Aliamphritea hakodatensis: one gene and its partner. The protein of the gene in region 2 binds, or shares a complex with, the protein of the main gene of each other region. Links are inferred from orthologs where the notes say so. Each region holds a gene or a part of one and is shown on either strand. Other genes may lie near its edges. The genes, in order: uvrB and uvrD.

Region 1 (9,741 bases), 2.1 Mb from region 2 along the record:
TCCCGCTGGTCGATCCGCCGTAACATCCGGTTAAACCCCCGGGCCACATCCTGAACTTCCCGCCAGGCACTGGCTTCATCAATCGGGTCCTTGTTTTTACGGATACTCAGACGGCGTATTTCCTGCTGCAGATACAGGATCGGGCGGGCAATCGCCCGTTGTCCCCAGCGATAAGCCAGCAACACCATCACAATGGCCACCGATGCCACCAGCAGTACCAGTTGCAAGAGAATTTCCCAGCGCTGATTATGCAATGCGGTATCATCTGCCTGAAACTCAAAACGCAGATTCTGCGACGGCCAGTCAGCCAGATACACCGCCCCGTCAGGTTGTGGCTGGCCATAATGCGCAACTTCCTGATCGCCCTGCAGCAGGCGAATATACATATCGCTGAGACGTTCATTAAGCTGATAATCATTGCTCATTGCACTCAGGGGAATTTCTGTAATCAGTGCCCCTTCTGCAAACCCCTGATATTCCACCGGAATAACAATGCACCAGTAATATTCTCCCCGGATGGCATGCAGCATAATCAGTTCAGATACTTCACCACTGATCACCTTCTGCATCCATGGGGCATGGCTGTAATCCGCTTCCAGCTCCGGCCGGGTTGAATAGACCGTCAGGCCCTGAAAATCCACCAGGGTTTCTTTATAACGGCGGCCGATCACCGACAGATTTTGCATAAAATCACTGACGTAGCCACGCATCTGCTCAGGCTGCAATACCCCCTGACGCATCACCGGAAAAGCGGCATGATCCCGCAGAACAATTAACTGGTTAGCAAGAAAGCGCTCGAACTCTGCCACCAGCGTCTGACTTTCATGGCGCAGATGCTCCTGCCGCAATTCCTGCATGACACCGTTAATCCGCAGACCGACCAGGACGACTACCAGAACCCCCATGACAGCAATACTCAGGGCAGTCAGGCGGGCAACCCCTCTGGCAATACTGGGTTTACGTGTTTTGCGCTCAGGCGCTTGCCGGACAGACATATTTATTCAGACTCCAGAATAATATTCCCCTGCCCGTTATAACGGGCCATACGCAAATCCTGAGGGCCGAGCGCCTCATGGGCATCCGGCTGTTGCGGGGTGAATACAGAAAAGGGCTGCCGGTAGGTTTTAATCAGCCCTTCAACTGGCTGCTGCAGCCGGTTAAGTGCCGCACGGATACCCGCCCGGTCTGCCACTACATCTCCACTCAGGCCTGCCTGCTCAATCGCGGCAATCATCAGTCTGGTCAGATCATAGGCATGAATAAACCCAGCCGGGGCCTTAATATCACTGGCGCTGATCACATCGGAAAAATTGTCACGGGCTTGTTGTAACACCTGTTCAGCCAGCGGCGTACGGGGCAGTTCCAGAAATGAAAAACGGGTCTGGATAAATTTAAGGTCTGTCTGCCGGCGGATTTCAGCGGACACATCCAAGGCGAAATCCCCACCGGTAATCCCCCAGTGGCTGCGTACAGGCAGTCTCAGGGAAGGATCGTCCGCCATCGCCTGCAGCAGCACCTTCCCTTCAGGCGCATTGGCGACCAGAAAAATCACATCAGCGCCGGAGTCTCTGGCCTGACGCAGGATACTTCTGGCATTGTATTGTCCCAGCGACCAGTTAAACCAGCTAACGCCGGCTACCTCCAGCCCTCTTTCCGCCAGCGCACTGAGCATATTATTTTCGTTTGAGCGGCCCCAGCCAGTATTCTCAAGTAACAGATAGGGCCTGCTGAAGCCTTCCCTGTCGACCGCCTGGGCCGTGATAAATTCACCGGCCTTACTGTCATCAACCGACAACCTGTAAATCCAGTTTTCCGCCTCTTTACTGCGGGTAATAGGGGCCGCGGCTGCCCATGGATCAAGCAGAAGAATTTTTTGCCGGTTGATGAATGACTGATTGGCCAGCAGCGGTGGCGAATGCAAACCGCTGAATATCAGCAAGCCACGGTCATCCTTCAGGAAGGCTTCCAGGTTCGCCTTACTTCGGGAAGAGTTGCCCCGGTGATCACGGATAACAATTTCAAACCGGTATCCTTCTATCTGAAAATCACGTTCCTTCAGTGCGGTATACATGCCCCGGTAAATCGATTCTGTTGCCTGCCGCGAAATGCTGTTATCTGCATCAATATACAGCCGCATCAGCTTATCCCGGGCAAACACCGGCCAGGCCAGCACACACACCATCAGAAAAATGATCAGACGTAGCTGCATATCGGTTACTCCCTATTCAGAAGGCGAACGTATTCAGGCGCTTATGCTTCCTTACGGTTTGAATTCATCACCAGATGTTGCGCCAGTTCACGCAGCCTCCGGTTGTCGAACGGTTTGGCCAGCACTTCATCGGCACCGCAATCCAGCGCCTTTTTCAGCGCCGCCGACGGCAGTGCAGAAATCACCAGAATCCTGCAGTCACAGATTTGCCGGTTGCCCCGTATATAGCGAATCACTTCGTAGCCATCCAGCCCCGGCATACTCAGGTCCAGCAACACCAGATCCGGCCTTTCCTGCAGCATCAGACTGCCTGCCTGAAATCCGTCAGCCGCTTCATGTACTTCCCAGCGTAACGGCCGTAATACCCGGTTAATGGCCCGGCGGACATCCTTTTCATCATCAACAATCAACACTTTAGGGGCACTGTGAACCACCGTTTCTGCGATGGAAGACTCACCGTCCGGACTGGCTGTGTGCTGTAGCTCAGCCGGTACCGGCAGCCCGTTGTCGTTCAGAAAGGCCAGAAAATCATCTTCAGGTACACGGTGATTTCCCCCGGGTAAACGGAACGCTTTGAGCTTGCCGCTGGTGATCCAGCGCAGCACCGTTCGGGGGTTTACGTTGCACAGAGTCGCGATCTGGCCGCTGGTAAATGTCTGCATAGAGGCTCCTTAACTCTTCTCTATCATAGACACTTTTCAGACAAATGCGACTTATCGGACAAATCAGACATTCAGGACACAGCCGACAGCGGAGTGTTGGGGGCAAACAGCAGGCACAAAAAACCCGGCATGTGCCGGGTTTTCCTGAAGAACGCTATTACAAACCGCTGTGTTTGAGCTTTTCCAGCTGATCCCGGAAATGTGCGGCTTTCTCAAACTCAAGGTTTTTCGCCGCTTCATACATCTGGTCTTCAAGCTTGCTCATGGCTTTCGCCAGTTCCGGCCCGCTCAGCTGTGCCGGATCAACATTGTATTCTGCAGTGGCTTCAGCCACCTTCTTCGCCGCCTTGCTGCTCTTACGGCCCGGAATAGACGAAGCCCCTTCCATAATGTCAGCCACCGACTTTTTGATGCCTTTGGGCACAATGCCGTGCTTCTCGTTATGCTCCATCTGCTTTTCACGGCGACGTTCGGTTTCATCCATCGCCCGCTGCATGGAGCCGGTTACCCGGTCCGCATACAGAATCGCCCGGCCATTGATATTACGGGCTGCCCGGCCGATGGTCTGAATCATTGACGTTTCCGAACGCAGGAAGCCTTCTTTATCCGCATCCAGAATCGCCACCAAGCCTACTTCCGGCATATCAATGCCTTCACGTAACAGGTTAATCCCCACCAGTACATCGAACTCACCAATCCGCAGGTCACGGATAATTTCCACCCGCTCCACGGTATCAATATCGGAATGAAGATAACGAACCCGAACCCCGTGTTCATCCAGATACTCGGTCAGATCTTCCGCCATCCGCTTGGTCAGCACCGTGACGATTACCCGTTCTTTATTGGCAGCGACCTTATTGATTTCACCTAACAGGTTATCGACCTGGGTTTGTGCCGGTCGTACTTCCACCAGCGGGTCCAGCAGCCCGGTGGGGCGTACCACCTGCTCTACTACCTGACCGGCATTAGCTGCTTCATATTTACCCGGAGTTGCGGAAACAAAAATCATCTGGGGAGAAATCGACTCCCATTCCTCGAACCGCATTGGCCGGTTATCCAGCGCAGACGGCAAGCGGAAGCCATATTCCACCAGTGTCTCTTTGCGGGACCGGTCACCCTTATACATCGCGCCTAACTGCGGCACGGTCACATGGGATTCATCGATCACCACCAGCGCATCATCCGGCAGATAATCGAACAGGGTCGGCGGTGCAGCACCCGGGTCACGGCCGGACAGATAACGGGAATAGTTTTCAATACCTGAGCAGTAGCCCAGCTCCATGATCATTTCCATATCATAGAGGGTCCGCTGTTCAAGGCGTTGCGCTTCCACCAGCTTGTCGTGATCGCGCAATTGTTTCAGGCGTTCTTGCAGCTCTACTTTAATTTTATCGACCGCGGCCACCAGTATTTCCCGGGGGGTAACATAGTGGGATTTCGGATAAATCGTTGCCCGGGGCACTTTGCGCAGCACCTCGCCAGTCAGCGGGTCGAAATAGCTGATGTTTTCAACTTCATCATCAAACAGTTCGATGCGCACCGCTTCTTTTTCAGATTCTGCCGGGAAAACGTCAATCACATCCCCCCGTACCCGGTAGGTACCCCGGTGCAGTTCAATATCATTGCGGGTGTACTGAAGCTCAGCTAAACGGCGCAGAACAAAGCGCTGATCAATCTCATCGCCACGGTCCAGATGTAACATCATGCCAAGATAAGACTTAGGATCACCCAGACCGTAAATTGCTGACACGGTGGCAACAATGATCGCGTCTTCGCGCTCCAGCAATGCTTTGGTCGCCGACAGCCGCATCTGTTCAATGTGGTCGTTTATGGACGCATCTTTCTCGATGAAGGTATCCGAGGACGGCACGTAGGCTTCAGGCTGATAGTAATCATAGTAAGACACGAAGTACTCAACCGAGTTGTTCGGGAAAAACTCCCGGAACTCACCGTACAGCTGGGCTGCCAGGGTCTTGTTATGGGCCAGCACGATGGTTGGCCGCTGCAACTCAGCAACCACATTTGCAACTGTAAAGGTTTTCCCTGAGCCGGTTACCCCAAGTAAAGTCTGCGCAGTTAACCCTGCATTGATACCCGTTACCAGCCCTTCAATCGCCGCCGGCTGATCACCGGCGGGCTGGAAATTCGACTTTACCTGAAAGCGTTGCTTCATAATGTGAGTTCGCTTGTATCGCTGCATAAAATAAGAGAATCGGGGATTATACCCGGCAGGCCGAAAGAGGGACAAACGAATCTGTTACCTGAATTTAAAAAACAAAGCGTTATTTCATAAATATGTCGCTTTTTTACGGTTCAGGGGGATGCTTACTCACATTGGTTTCCGGTATGATTGTGCGGTTAATCGACCGTGGAATAAATCCACATTTTCAGAGGATATGGGCTTGGATATGCAACTTTCCGACCGCGTAAACAGTATCAAACCTTCCCCGACACTGGCGGTAACCAACCGTGCTGCCGAATTACGTGCAGCGGGTCAGAACATTATCGGCCTGGGTGCCGGCGAACCTGATTTTGATACCCCGGAACACATTAAAACCGCAGCAATTACCGCGCTGAACAACGGCTTCACCAAATACACCGCTGTTGACGGTACGCCAGCTCTGAAAACCGCGATTATTAATAAATTAAAACGTGATAACGGCTTTGATTACGAAGCTAACCAGATTCTGGTTTCATGTGGTGGTAAGCAGAGTTTCTTTAACCTGTCGATGGCCCTGCTGAACGCAGGTGATGAAGTCATCATCCCGGCTCCGTACTGGGTGTCTTACCCGGATATGGTTCTGATGGGTGAAGGTAAGCCGGTTATCGTAACAACTGAACAGTCTGCCCGCTTCAAGATCACGCCGGAACAGCTGGAAGCAGCCATCACTGAACGCACTAAACTGCTGGTGCTGAACAGCCCGTCTAACCCGACCGGCGTTGCTTACGAACTGGACGAACTGAAAGCCCTGGGTGAAGTGCTGAAGAAGCACCCTCACGTGATGGTGGCCAGCGATGACATGTACGAACACATCATGTTCGACGACAAGCCATTCGTGAACATCCTGAATGCCTGTCCTGAACTGTATGACCGTACCATCGTACTGAACGGTGTATCCAAGGCTTACTCCATGACAGGCTGGCGTATCGGTTACGCAGCAGGTCCTGCGAAGCTCATCGGTGCGATGAAAAAGATCCAGTCCCAGAGCACTTCTAACCCAACCTCTATCTCTCAGGTCGCGGCTGAAGCGGCACTGGAAGGCGGCCTGGAATGTGTCAACGAAATGCTGGTTGCGTTCCAGGCGCGCCGTGACTTCGTTGTAAACAAACTGAACGAAATCGAAGGCGTTGACTGTCTGGATGTTGATGGCACCTTCTACGCTTTCCCAAGCTTCCACGCCATCATCGACAATGATGACCGTTTTGCTGATGACATCGCGCTGGCTGAATTCCTGTTGCAGGAAGCCGGTGTTGCACTGGTACCGGGCTCTGCTTTCGGTGCGCCGGGCAACATGCGTCTGTCTTTCGCTACATCTATGGAAGTACTGGACGACGCAATCAACCGTATCAAGAAAGCCCTGCAGGGCTGATTTTACCGTTAAAAGAAAACCGGGCAACTGCCCGGTTTTTTATTGCCTGTCAGCTATATCTCAACCACAAAAACACCACAAAACAGCCGTTTCATTTTCATATCCGCTCAGAAAATAACTTGAAGAACACCCAAACCCGGACTGTACTTACCCTTACCTGCTTTTATTTGAAAAGTGTTTTTAGCCGCTACATAGCAAGACCGCAGCAAGACCCGGGAACATCTCAGCTGCTCGCCACTATGCAGTAAACCTGTGGGAGCCACCGTAATAACAGACGACTGACAGCAACATAACGATCAGGCATTGCAGGCCTTACCCCCGACAGTCGCTGACCGGCTTCACCCCCAGGGAGGAGTATGTCATGTTTTGCCGAACGATCAGCCAGCCAGCACTTCCCCAGCTCTCCTTGCACGCTCTCGTCTTCTTCCTGCTGCTCTGCTTATCAGCAACGGCCTCTGCAAACCGACCTGTCATTACACCTCTGGATACCAAACCCTACGATTTTAAAAACCTGCAACAGGCCATCGGTTTTTATCAGACCCTGAGCACATTGCCCTGGCCTACCCTGCGGAAAACCAACAAGCTGCTACGACTGGAAGACAGCCATCCGGATCTGGCAGTTATGCGCCACCAGCTGTTACTGCTGGGCGACCTCTCCGCGCCGTATACCGACCCGGAAACCGACGGCAGTCTTGAGTATTTCGACGGTAATCTGGAACAGGCTCTCATGCATTTTCAGCAGCGCCACGGCATTAAAGTGGATGGCATTCTTGGCCCGCAAAGCCGCAAAGCGCTGAACATGTCACCGGCTCACCGTATCCAGCAACTGGCGCTGAATATTCATCGCCAGAACCAGTTTGCTGAGAAAATCAGTAACCGGTTTATTCAGGTGAATATTCCGGAATTTCGTCTGCGTTTATATGACCAACAGCAACTCCTCCTGGAGATGAAAACCATCGTCGGCAGAAAGACCCGTAAAACCCCGGTTTTCGACACCCACATCCAGGCACTTGTAATTAACCCCTCCTGGAACGTGCCCCGCAGCATTGCCTTCAAAGATATTCTGCCCCGCTGGCAGGCTGACCCTGGCTATCTGGCACGGAAAAACCTGCAGGTACTGTCGGGCTGGCACTCATCCACCCCGGTTCCTGAAGAAAATATAGATCTGAACAAAATGTATCAGGGCGATGAGTTTCAGCGCCTCTGGGAGCCACCCGGTGCCGGAAATACTCTGGGGCGAATTAAGTTTGTCTCCCGTAGCCAGTACGCCATTTACCTGCATGACACCTCTGCACCGCGGCTGTTCGACGAACACCGCCGGGCATTCAGTTCCGGCTGTATCCGGGTGGCCAGAGCACGGCAACTGGCTGACACTCTGCTGGCACTGAGTGAGCAGGAAACAGTGTCTCTGGACCCCATACTCGACCACTCCCAAACCGAAACATTGCCGCTTCAGCAACCGGTCAATTTGCATGTCACCTACTGGACGGCCTGGATCGGCCCCCGGGGCACGTTAAATTTTCGCGAAGATCTGTATAAACGTGATCGCTGGCAAATTCAGGAACATCAGCAGCAACTGGCTGAAATCATAAATAAAAGTGCTGCCCAACCGGTACTGGAGACCGCGCAGGCAGACATATCACCATCACCTGAAGCACATAATTAGTGATCATTTTATGTACAGCAGAGACGCTTTCGGGCATAATCCCCAGCCATGATTCAGGGCGGCCAATGCGGCCGCCCTGGTAGTATTCGTTGACCCTCAGTACCTCACGCACACTATGTCTAAACAGTTTCACAGCCGCAGAAAATTTCTGCGCACCCTCAGCGGTTTCACCGGCCTGTCTCTGGCCCCTAACGCCTTTTCGCAGATCAACCAGATGCAAATCCCCCTGGCATCCGCTCAGGGTATGCCACTGGCTTCTCATGCAGAAAAGCAACTGGATTTTTTACACCTGCATACCGGTGAATCCCTGTCGACTACCTTTTTCAGTGACAATCAGTTTGTCGCCACCGAAATGTCCGATGTGAACTATCTTTTACGGGATCATCATAACGGTGAGGTCTATACCATGAACCCGGACCTGCTGAACTTGCTGTACGACGTACGGACCGCACTGGGAACCCAGAAACCCTTCCATGTAATTTCTGCTTACCGCTCACCGGCAACCAACGAAAAATTACGCAAGAACAGCAGCAAAGTCGCTAAGAAGAGCCTGCACATGCAGGGCAAAGCCATCGATATCCGGATCCCTGGGGTTGATGTAAAAGACATCCACAAAGCGGCACTGGCGGTTAAAGGCGGTGGCGTTGGCCTCTATACCCGCAGTGACTTTGTTCACCTGGATGTGGGCCGGGTACGCCGCTGGGGCAAGTAAAACCCAACACTATCAGGAACCGGCAGCACTTCCCTGCCGGTGTGGCCAGAGTAACGCCGATAATCCTGTCAGCGACAGCAGCACCAGTAAAACAGCCGTACCGGCGTTCTCAGACGACAGGTTGAAGCCACCGCCGAGAGTACCGGCGGCGATCAGCAGGATCAGCGCAAAGACCGACAGAATGCCCGACACTCTGGCCAACGCGACCGCCAGGGTATGCAGCGAGGCTACCTTCACCGATACCGCAACGGTGCCGCTGAGAAGAAGTCCGGTGATCGCCAGAACCAGATCCGCCAGCGGGAACCCATCACCTTCCGGTGAACCAAGCATTAAAACCCCGGTTAAAAGAATCACCAGCACGGCAAAAGCTGACTTCAGCCGGTTAACCAGCCGAACAGGCAACACCGGCATCACTCCCCTGCAGCAACCCTGCCAGCCGGCTGATAAACCAGTCATGCATGCTGTCCGGTAAGTCATGCCCCCAGCCGGTCAGCACTTCCAGACGGGCGCCGCCGATGCTGTCGGCAATACTTTGTCCGCAGGCTACCGGAAAAATCGGATCTGCTGAACCGTGAAGCACCAGTGCCGGTGCCGTTATCGACCGGTTAGCTTCCCGTAAATCAGAGTGACAGAGAATCGCCAGTAACTGGCGCATGTACCCTTCGGGGCAATAACAGCGGCGCAGCGCCTGTTCCGCCAGCTGCAGTTGCTGTTCATCAGTTGGCCGGTGGTCTGTGCCGGTATACAGGGCGCTCTCTGCGGCAGCGGCCCGCACCATATCTGCAAATGTTCTGGCATCATCAGGAAGGCTCAGCGCTGCCGCAACCGGGGCCTGACTGTCGTCATACAGCAGATTCCAGCCATGACCTTTAGGTAACTGAGCATCAAGTGACGTTGAAAAC
Region 2 (9,795 bases):
GCAACGTTGTCACTCAGACGCTGAATAATGGTCTGGCTTTCCTGTGCGACATGCATACCGGCGGCAACTTTTTCTTTAACGATTTCACCCAGCTCAGCGGCACGGTTAGTACTGCCGGATACTTCCTGAATAGAGGCGGCCATTTCTTCTACCGCAGTGGCTACCAGTTCGGTTTGCTGCTGTTGGCTTTCGATGCTGCTCCGGGCATTGGCCATCACTTCAATGGTGGCACGGGAATGCTCGCACAGCTCATTAGAGGTATCGGAAATTGTGATAACCATGCCGCGTAACTTCGCCATCAGCTTGTTGAATGCGGCGGCTGCTTCACCGGTTTCAGTGTTGCGCACGGGTAATTCAATGCTCAGGTCTGCATCGGCTTCTGACAGCGCACGAAGGCGATCACGCATATTGATGATTGGGGAGACAATCGAGCGGCTGATCAATACAGAGATAACCACGGCAATCACGATACTGGCGATAAAAATAGCTGTGATCAGTTTCTGACCAACAATTTCGTCATGCTCGGCCTGAAGCGCTGCATTGAGCGTGAATTGCTGTACATCTTCCAGCATTGCAATCAGTGCATGGTCGATCTTCTCTTCCAGTGCAATGATACTCTCAGCTTTGCTGAAAGCGGCTACGGCATCACCGTTAGATACTTCCTTGAGTATTTTCTTGGCGGCCTTGTCATACTGAAGATGTTCAGCATCGACTTTTTTCAGGGCTGCCAGCAGAGTGGTGAACTTCTGCCGGGCTTTTTCAGAATGGGTGTTCTGAATGGCGTTTTCAATCATGTGTTCGAGTTCAACAAACTCTTTCTCGGCTTTATTAGCCAGTTTGCTGAATGTGCTCACAGATTTCTGCAGTTCGGCTTTCTGATCGATTCCGCTGGCCATGGCCAGGCCCTGCGCCAGTGACCGCTCGAACATGATTGCCTGCTCAAGCTGATACTCAGTAATGTGGGTAAGCCCGTTGGTAATCGGGATGTCTTCTTCGGCGATATCGATCAGTTCGATACCGATTTTCTGCATTTGTGTCAGGGCGACACCGCCCAATATCAGTAACAGCAGTAACTGTATACCGGCAAACAGATAAATTCGTGATGAAATACGTAGGGAGGAAAACACGAATATACTCCTCAAATTATTCGGCTGGGGGAACTTGTTTGAAACAGCCAGACCACCTTACACCGTGGTTTCTGAAGAAAGAAACCCACGTGCAGGGAAAACCCCGGTATTTTCGGTGGAAAACACTTGTTTTAAAAATTACTTAAACAGTGGGTGGGTTTTTACCGTATGGGAAATCTATGTTTTGTTTAAAAATTAAAACGATTTTTAAATGTACATAAAATGGGGATTACAGTGCGTTTTTAATGATGAAAGGCGTAGTCAACCCCAGCATTAGCACTGTGCATAAGGAAGCTTTGCCTACGGATTTTGCACTTAACGTAAGCTGAACGGTTGTTCAGTATCAGTGGCTGCTGTTGCAAATTTTGTTTCAGGCAGCGGATAAAGTGGCTTTCATCCAGGCGTTCCGGGTTGGCAGGAATCACTGCAAAACAGTTGTTATCCAGCCTGGCCAGAATATCTTCAGCCATCAGAAACTGATGAATGCGCTGGGCAGCTTTTGCCTGTATTACATCAGAATCGTCCCTGTAGTGTAGGACGTTTTCTGCGGGTTGCTCTTTGATTTCAATCAATAAAAGGTGCAGTTGCAGATCAGGCTCCTGCTGGTGGCGGTTGTTGAGAAAGTCTTTGATGAAGCGGGCGTTGTGGGTGCCGGTGACCGGGTCCAGATATTTCAGTGCTCTCAGGCGATGAATAATTTTTTGCTGATATGCAGGGTTGTTGAGTATTTGAATGTCAGGCTGACGTACGCTTTTAAACTCACAGTGGTGTGACGGATTCAGTGTATTGGCGCGGCGGTCGATGCTGAGTAACAGCTGGCGGGCCTGGCTGTTGAGTATTCTGAAACCGCTGCGCAGCAGGTTCTGGCTGATCAGGATGGCGATCAGTAGCATAAACAGGGTGCTGGCCAGCACGATCTGTTCCGGGGATCTGGCCGGTAACGGGTAGTCAGCCCAGTAGGTTGCAAGCTGGACATTGATGATCCATATCGTCATGACCGCAATGACCACCGGCAGCGTAATGACACCATAGCGTAGCCAGAAATGTAACGCCTGAAGCTGCCGTGGCTTAAGTTGTTTGTGTTGTTGCCGGAGCAGGCAGCTGACGGCGTTATAAATGCCCAGAAAACCAAAACCGATGATCACTTTTTCGGCGCTGCCGGGTGGAAAGTCAAACGTCAGGGCATTAAATGTAGCAATGGCGCAGCCGAGCATGGTCCAGATAAGTATCTGAATACAGAAAGACGTTGCAGGAGATGTCTCTGCGGTATCAGGGGCTGTGCGGTTTTGGGCTGACTGAATACAGAGGGCGGTCAGTATCACGGAAGTAGCATAGAGGCTCAGCAGAGTATGGGCAGGCATTCCGGCCAAAAAGGGGCATACCAGTATGCTGTAGATGCACAGCAGGACCGACCAGTGGAAGCCGGCCAGTATGGTGGTTGGATATGCATATTCACGGAATATTAAGGCCATGTTCCCTTTGCCGTCATTCAGTTTCAGTACATATATTTTTGCCTGATTAACCACAGAAAAGAAAGGGGTTAAGGCAAAAAAACTACGACTAATGGCTGATAAGGGAAAATGTGTATAAAACAGCCGGCAGATGTGCCGGCTGTCAGGGGCTGATCAGAGAGGTTGCAGATTGGCGTAACCGACAACCAGCCATTTTGTGCCTTCGTAGTCGAAGTTAATCTGGACCCGGGCTTTTGGCCCCTGGCCTTCATAATTAACGACCACGCCGTCACCGAAGATCGGATGGGAAACCCGCTGGCCAAGTACGATGGACGGTACATCCTGACCGGCCTGTGCCTGCGCATATGAGGGTTGCTGCGGTGCCCGCTGAGCTGTCACCGGGCGGCGAATGCTGGCATTCAGGCGCACTTCCTGCAGATGTTCTTCCGGGATCTCGCGGATGAAACGGGACGGGCGGTTAAAGGTTTCGTTGCCGTGCAAGCGGCGGGATTCCGCGTATGTCAGATACAGCTGCTGCATGGCCCGGGTAATGCCGACGTAGCAAAGCCGGCGTTCTTCTTCCAGGCGGCCGGGTTCTTCAATTGACATATTGTGCGGGAACAGGCCTTCTTCCATACCTGCCAGAAACACCAGCGGAAACTCCAGGCCCTTTGCGGAGTGAAGGGTCATCAGCTGTACGCTGTCCTGATGTTCATCAGCCTGGGTATCACCGGCATCCAGAGCGGCCTGGTCAAGGAAGGCAGATAACGGCGTGGCGTTAACGTTTTCTTCTTTATCAGGTTCCCAGGTGGAAAGGTACTGACGCGCTGCGCTGACCAGTTCTTCAAGGTTTTCGACCCGCGCCTGTCCTTTCTCACCCTTTTCTTTCAGGTGATGCTCAATCAGACCGGAATACTGCACTACGTGTTCTGTCTGTTCGTTCAGTTCGGCATGCTGGGTGTTCTGGTCAAGGTCGTTGATCAGATCAATAAAGGCCTGCAGGGCGTTGGCAGCCCGGGCAGAGAGTTTATTAAGTTCCACCACTTCATTGGCAGCACGCCACATGGAGACGCCTTCTGTCCGGGCGTGCAGACGGACTTCTTCAATGGTTTTGCCGCCAATACCCCGTGTAGGCACGTTAATGACCCGCTCCATGGCGGTGTCATCTTCACGGTTGCCCAGCAGGCGCATGTAGGCAAGGGCGTTTTTGATTTCGAGCCGGTCATAGAAACGCTGGCCCCCGTAGATACGGTATGGCATACCAGCACGGATCAGAGCTTCCTCAAGCACCCGTGACTGGGCATTGGAGCGGTACAGAATGGCTGATTCATTGCGCAGGTTGCCGTCCCGCACCCAGCTTTCAATCTGATCGACGATGAAGCGTGACTCGTCCTGCTCATTGAAGGCGGCGTAAACGGAGATGGGTTCGCCATCGGTGCCCTCGGTCCACAGTTCTTTACCCAGACGTCCCTGGTTATTGACGATAACGGCGTTGGCAGCGCTGAGGATATTCCGGGTGGAACGGTAGTTCTGTTCCAGACGCACTACGGTCGTGTCGTTGTAGTCGTCTTTAAAGCGCTGGATATTCTCGATTTTAGCGCCACGCCAGCCGTAAATGGATTGGTCGTCATCGCCGACGGCCATCAGTTTTTCCGGCTGGGGCTGGCGCGGGTCCATTTCGCTGCACAGCAGTTTCAGCCAGGCATACTGGATGGTGTTGGTGTCCTGAAATTCGTCCACCAGAATATAGCGGAAGCGGTCCTGATAGTGCTTCAGCAGGGAAGGGTTGCGGTCACGCAGTAATTCCAGTGACCGCAGGATCAGTTCACCAAAGTCCACCATGCCGCCACGTTCACAGGCTTCTTCATAGGCGCTGTACATGGTGACCATCATCTGCGCATAGGGATCACCGCCGGGGTCAATATGGGCGGCGCGCAGGCCATCATCTTTCTGAGCGTTGATGTACCACTGGAACTGCTTGGCCGGCCAGCGGCTGTCATCCAGATTCATTTCTTTGCTGAGCCGTTTGACCAGGCGTAACTGATCGTCAGAGTCCATGATCTGGAAGTTTTCAGTCAGGCCCGCATCGCGCCAGTGTGCCCGCAGAATCCGGTGCGCCAGTCCGTGGAAGGTGCCTACCCACATACCACTGGGGTTCAGGCCCATCAGTTCTTCGATCCGGCCGCGCATTTCTTTGGCTGCTTTGTTGGTAAAGGTCACCGCCATAATCGAATAGGGTGACAGGCCTTCTGTCTGAATCAGCCAGGCGATCCGGTGAACCAGTACCCGGGTTTTGCCTGAGCCTGCACCGGCCAGAACCAGCAGGTTACCAAGTGGCGCGGAAACTGCGTCGCGCTGCGCTTCGTTGAGTGAGTCAAGCAGGTGAGATACGTCCATAAGTGCCCGGGTCTGTGCTGATGCAGAATTTGCTGTATAAATAATCAGTAGCGGATTATAGCAGACCCATGAACGGGTGCGAGTGTTATCTGAACAGCCGGTACAAAAGAAAGGCAGAAAGAAAAAAAGCATTCAATCGTCACTGAATGCTTTCTTGAAATGTAGTCTGTCCGGCTTTGCCTCCTTTACCTGCCTTACAGATTTCCGGCCGTTGGCCAGTGCTATTCCCTTTGCTTAAAAGTGCGTCCCTGAATCCCGGTGGTTCATCATGAGCCTTGCGGGGTGGTCGGTGCTCCTGCTGACCCTGTGCTGCTTATCCCTGCAGCCTGATCTTCCCTGTTTAACGGTAACGTCCTGTTTGCCGTGAACACGTCCCTGGTTCATTAAGGCTGCTTCCTGCAACCGCTGGCCTCCATGGCCTCTTTTCTGCCTGAGCTGATGACCGGAATGTCCTTTACTCCGGCCGGATCTGTCATTGAGTGGCGCTTTCCGTGTGCCTGACAGATCACGGTGTTCCCTTCAGCAGGTGATCATCCTGTTCGCCTGACTGTTTCGGGCTCCGAGCTTCCTGCTCATGTAAACAACTCTTATTTAAATAACAGTGTTTGTTTGATTTCTGCATCCTGCAGTTGTCGGCTTCCTTAGCCTTTTGTCTGCTCTGGCAGATATTTCCGGAGTGTCCTTTACTCCGGCTGATCTGTCTTAACCGGTGCTGTCCCTGCACCAGACAGGTCTTTGTGCTTCCTTTCAGTGGGTAATCGTCCTGATCACCGGGGCATCCTGCCCTTGTTATTTAATTATTGAGATTTGCGTGTCAGAAGATATAGGAATAATTCCTAAAAGGTTTTTTTGTTTGAATTTTCTGGCGTTTAAATTTTGTTGGATGGGTAAAAAATTGATGCAGATCAATGTTTCAGACGGGCGCGTCATGTATTTAGAAATGACGGTTTTATTCATTTTTTGTTCATTTTTGCAGCGCCGGGCGTTTGACCACCGGGGAGATAAGCAATACGTTTATGTGCTGCTAAAGGGGGGCAGTTGTCAGTGAGGGATGAGTCGGAGAGAGGGCCGTTAAGCGTTTTTGCCGGGCTGGCGCGCAGGGTTTCAGACGTGCCGCCCCGGCGTCGGGGGGCACTCTTGAGTAACAGGCGTTCTGTTACCGTTTTCTGCTCTTCCTGCGACGGGGTTCAGCGCGCATATCGGTTATCTGGAACTCGATTTTTTTCTGCTCCATATCCACACGGGCTACGGTGACCTGAACAGTGTCGCCAATTGAATAGTGGTTGTGATTCCGTTCACCTGTCAGGCGTTGCCTGGTCTCGTCAAAATGATAAAAATCGGTGTTGAGTGTACTGATATGTACCAGGCCTTCGATTTTTATATCATCCAGTTCGATGAATAAGCCAAACGCTGTCACCGTGGTAACCGTGCCGGTAAAGGCCGTACCGGTAGTGTCTTTCATGTAGTCACATTTAAGCCAGGCATCGACGTCCCAGCTGGCTTTGTCTGCCCGGCGGGATTGTTGTGAGCAGTTCGCTGCCAGCGTGTGCATGCTTTCTTTGCTGTACGGATAGCTGACTGACGGGTCCAGTGGCTCAGCACTTTTTACCCGGTGAACAGGATCACTGCCGATGCCGGTTAGCCGCTTCAGGGCCCGGCGCATTGTGCCGCCGCTTTCCTGCCGGCGGATCACTGAGCGGATTGCCCGGTGTACCAGCAGATCAGGATAGCGACGGATCGGTGAAGTGAAGTGCGCATAAGCCGGGTAAGCTAAGCCGAAATGACCGTTGTTGTCGGCGCTGTATTCTGCCTGGCTGAGTGACCGTAACATCATCGACTGAACGGCGCCGGCATCCGGGCGCGCTTCAAGGCTGCTGAGCAGGTGGTCATAGTGAGCCGGGGTTGGTTTGTTGCCGCCGGCCAGTGTCAGGCCTTTATCCGTGAGGAAGCTTCTTAAATTTTTAAGCTTCTTCTCCTGCGGACCGTGATGGTTGCGGTAAAGGGCGGGCAGCTGTGTTTTTTCCAGAAAGCGTGCGGTGGCAACGTTTGCACATAACATACATTCTTCGATCAGTTTGTGGGCGTCGTTGCGCCGGACCGGAAGAATCTGGTCTACCTTGCGATCAGTGTTGAACCGGAATGTTACTTCCTGGGTGTCAAAGTCGATTGCGCCACGTGTATCCCGTGCCTGCTTCAGGGCGCCGTAGAGTTGGTGTAGCGCCTGTATATGGGGTAACAGCGCAGCGTGTTTGTCACGCATACGCCGGCCCAGCCCTGATGCCGGTGCGGTTAACAGGGCGTTGACCTGGTTATAGGTCAGCCTTGCGTGGGAGTGAATGATCGCTTCTGAAAACTGATAGCCGGTCATCACGCCCCGGGCGCTGATATTCATTTCACACGCCAGTACCAGACGGTCGGCGTTCGGATTCAGGGAGCACAGCCCGTTGGACAGTGCTTCTGGCAGCATCGGAACGACATGGCCCGGGAAGTACACAGAGGTGCCACGCTTTCCGGCTTCCTGATCCAGGACGCTGTCCGGGGTGACATAGTGTGAGACATCCGCAATGGCAACCCAGAGTTTCCAGCTGCCACCGGACTGTGATTCGCAATAAACCGCGTCGTCAAAATCTCTGGCATCTTCGCCATCGATCGTTACAAAGGGCAGAGCCCTCAGGTCGGCGCGATGCTGTTTGTCGGCTTCCGCCACGGTATCGCCCAGTGATCGTGCCGCCTGCAAAACGGCTTCCGGCCATTCAAAAGGAATGTCGTGCTCGCGAATTGCAATTTCGATTTCCATTCCCGGCGCCATCGCATCACCCAGTACTTCAGTCACCCTGCCATATGCGTTGTACTGATTGCAGGGGTAATCGGTAATAGTGACAACCACGTACTGGCCTGTTTTAGCGCCCAGCAGCTGGTTTTCGTCGATATCAATTTCGTGGGCGATACGGCCGTTTTCAGGCCTGATGAAGTAACCGCCGTTTTCCATTTTCAGTTGTCCGACGACCCGGGAGGTATTGCGTTCAGTGACCTTAACCAGAGACGCTTTTTGTCGCCCGCGGTGGTCTGTGCCTGTGATGCGAACCTGTGCCAGGTCCCCGTCGAACAGTTTCAGCATATCCTGCTTGCTCAGCAGCAGGTCATCACCCTCAGTGTCTGTTGCCAGAAAGCCGAAGCCTTCGCGGTGTCCGATCACCCGGCCGGTAATCAGATCTTCATCCCTTAACGGGCTGTAACCTTTACGGTGGTGATAGCTAACCTGACCATCACGTTCCATTGCCCGTAAGCGGCGGCGCAGTGCTTCATGTTCTTCCTTTGCGGATAAACTGAGCAGGGCTGCCAGTTGCTTTCGGTCAAGCGGAGCACCGTGTTGTGTAAGTGTGCCGAGAATAAAATCCCGGTCAGGAATAGGGTGACTGTACTTCTGACTGTCGGTTGGGGAAATTGCAGTGTTTGAATTGGCCATGATCAAAATGTCTCTCAGGATATATAGCCAAAAGTAATGCAATTTTAAGTTGGAAATATGATGTGTCGGTACAGATCAGATATAACAATGGCAAGACATACTGGCTGGTCGTACTCAGTGAGCTGAGTTACTTAAATAGTGTGTTATTCAGGGGCATTATTCAATGGGTAGCGTGGCCCTGAAACTTAAGTTATGGAACTTACACGCTGACTGTACTCAGGCTCAGGCGCCGGCATTTCTTAATGCAGGCACCGGAGCTGAAAGGTTCGTGGCAAATCAGATTGCGACGATGTTTTCTGCCTGTGGACCTTTCTGACCCTGAGTCACTGTAAATTCAACGGTCTGGCCTTCAGTCAGGGTTTTAAAGCCTGAGCTGACGATCGAGCTGAAGTGCGCGAAAACGTCCGGGCCAGACTGCTGTTCGATGAAACCAAAACCTTTCGTTTCGTTAAACCACTTTACAGTACCGGTAACTGTATTAGACATGATGTTTTATCCTGCAGATAAGATATAAGTGTGCCTTCATGAGGCATGAATAGCGGGAATGAAGTTATAAAATTTAGAAACTACAGGACGAAGAACTGCAAGGTACGACGAGATGGAGGATGTAAAAAATACTGTTTTCTTTCTGGCTGCAGCCACAGTAGGGACTATACACAGGCAAGTCAAGATTTGTTTTGTATATCTTTGCAAGGCAGAAAGCCGGAAAAACTGTTCAGCATGTTTTTATCACGACGGTCAGCGAAAAAGCTTGACTGAAAAAATCAATGTACTAGCATACTAGTTCGCTAGTACATGATAAGTTGTTGCTGATGAGTACTGAAAAAGAATATATCGCCGCGCTAACAAGCCATTTGTTAGCAATTGATCACCCGGATGCAATGGAGTCGGCGTTACGTAATTTGCTGACCCCGAATGAGTTTGTTGAGGTGACCAAGCGGCTGCAGATTTTTAAAATGCTGGAGCAAGGCGTGCCGCAACGTCAGATTGCTGAAACCCTGGGGGTGGGAATTGCCACCGTGACCCGCGGCTCCAGAGCGCTGAAAGACAGCCAGTAAAAGCTGTGTACCCGTATTTAATCCCGCTGTCGGTTTAACAGAGACAGTGACTGAATCCAGAGAATGTTATGTCCCGTAAGCCTGATCCGATCAATTTACCCAGGAAACCGCAGTATGTCCCGATGGGAGCCGGTTTTGATTTCTTTGAGTTATTTAAAAAGCTCGATAAGCAGTTTGATATTTGCTTCATGCTTGAGTCACTGGGGGAAGAGAGCTATATCTCCCGGCACTCAATTATCGGTTTTGATCCGGAAAAAATTCTCTGGGCAGAAGGTAAGAGCCTGTTTATTCAGGAG

The links.
Region 1: the proteins of uvrD (region 2) and uvrB are in contact, whole or in part, in a crystal structure (PDB 7EGT), measured with the Thermus thermophilus proteins. The link is inferred for Aliamphritea hakodatensis from one-to-one orthologs. Residues at the interface, in WP_096412145.1 of Thermus thermophilus: His654, Arg656, Phe657, Gln666, Asp668, Glu669, Lys680, Arg681, Leu682, Ser683, Lys685, Tyr686, Ala687; in WP_096411307.1 of Thermus thermophilus: Glu23, Leu25, Arg26, Asp27, Gly28, Glu29, Arg30, Phe31, Arg55, Glu326, Asp327, Phe328, Glu379, Ser382, Gln383, His398, Gly400, Arg401.

What each region holds. Positions count from the first base shown.
Region 1 is NZ_AP025281.1:2,975,516-2,985,256, forward strand. Bases 2,537-5,462 are described here. They hold uvrB (excinuclease ABC subunit UvrB), read right to left. Parts: upstream 5,045-5,462; coding sequence 3,029-5,044; downstream 2,537-3,028. Other genes in these bases: PCI15_RS13765 (response regulator), read right to left, coding at 2,537-2,871; PCI15_RS13775 (pyridoxal phosphate-dependent aminotransferase), read left to right, coding at 5,280-5,462. Outside these bases: PCI15_RS13755 (sensor histidine kinase), read right to left, coding at 1-995; PCI15_RS13760 (ABC transporter substrate-binding protein), read right to left, coding at 998-2,209; more of PCI15_RS13765, read right to left, coding at 2,251-2,536; more of PCI15_RS13775, read left to right, coding at 5,463-6,461; PCI15_RS13780 (L,D-transpeptidase family protein), read left to right, coding at 6,823-8,127; peptidoglycan L,D-endopeptidase MepK, read left to right, coding at 8,243-8,839; PCI15_RS13790 (hypothetical protein), read right to left, coding at 8,852-9,295; PCI15_RS13795 (alpha/beta fold hydrolase), read right to left, coding at 9,222-9,741. UniProt on the Escherichia coli protein: The UvrABC repair system catalyzes the recognition and processing of DNA lesions. A damage recognition complex composed of 2 UvrA and 2 UvrB subunits scans DNA for abnormalities.
Region 2 is NZ_AP025281.1:5,065,019-5,074,813, reverse strand. The notes cover bases 2,365-5,344. They hold uvrD (DNA helicase II), read right to left. Parts: upstream 4,976-5,344; coding sequence 2,753-4,975; downstream 2,365-2,752. Other genes in these bases: PCI15_RS23020 (GGDEF domain-containing protein), read right to left, coding at 2,365-2,599. Also shown: PCI15_RS23025 (methyl-accepting chemotaxis protein), read right to left, coding at 1-1,127; more of PCI15_RS23020, read right to left, coding at 1,370-2,364; rnr (ribonuclease R), read right to left, coding at 6,132-8,441; PCI15_RS23005 (cold-shock protein), read right to left, coding at 8,718-8,927; PCI15_RS23000 (Trp family transcriptional regulator), read left to right, coding at 9,254-9,499; PCI15_RS22995 (anthranilate synthase component I family protein), read left to right, coding at 9,568-9,795. UniProt on the Escherichia coli protein: A helicase with DNA-dependent ATPase activity. Unwinds DNA duplexes with 3'-5' polarity. Translocates on single-stranded DNA with 3'-5' polarity. Initiates unwinding more efficiently from a nicked substrate than double-stranded DNA.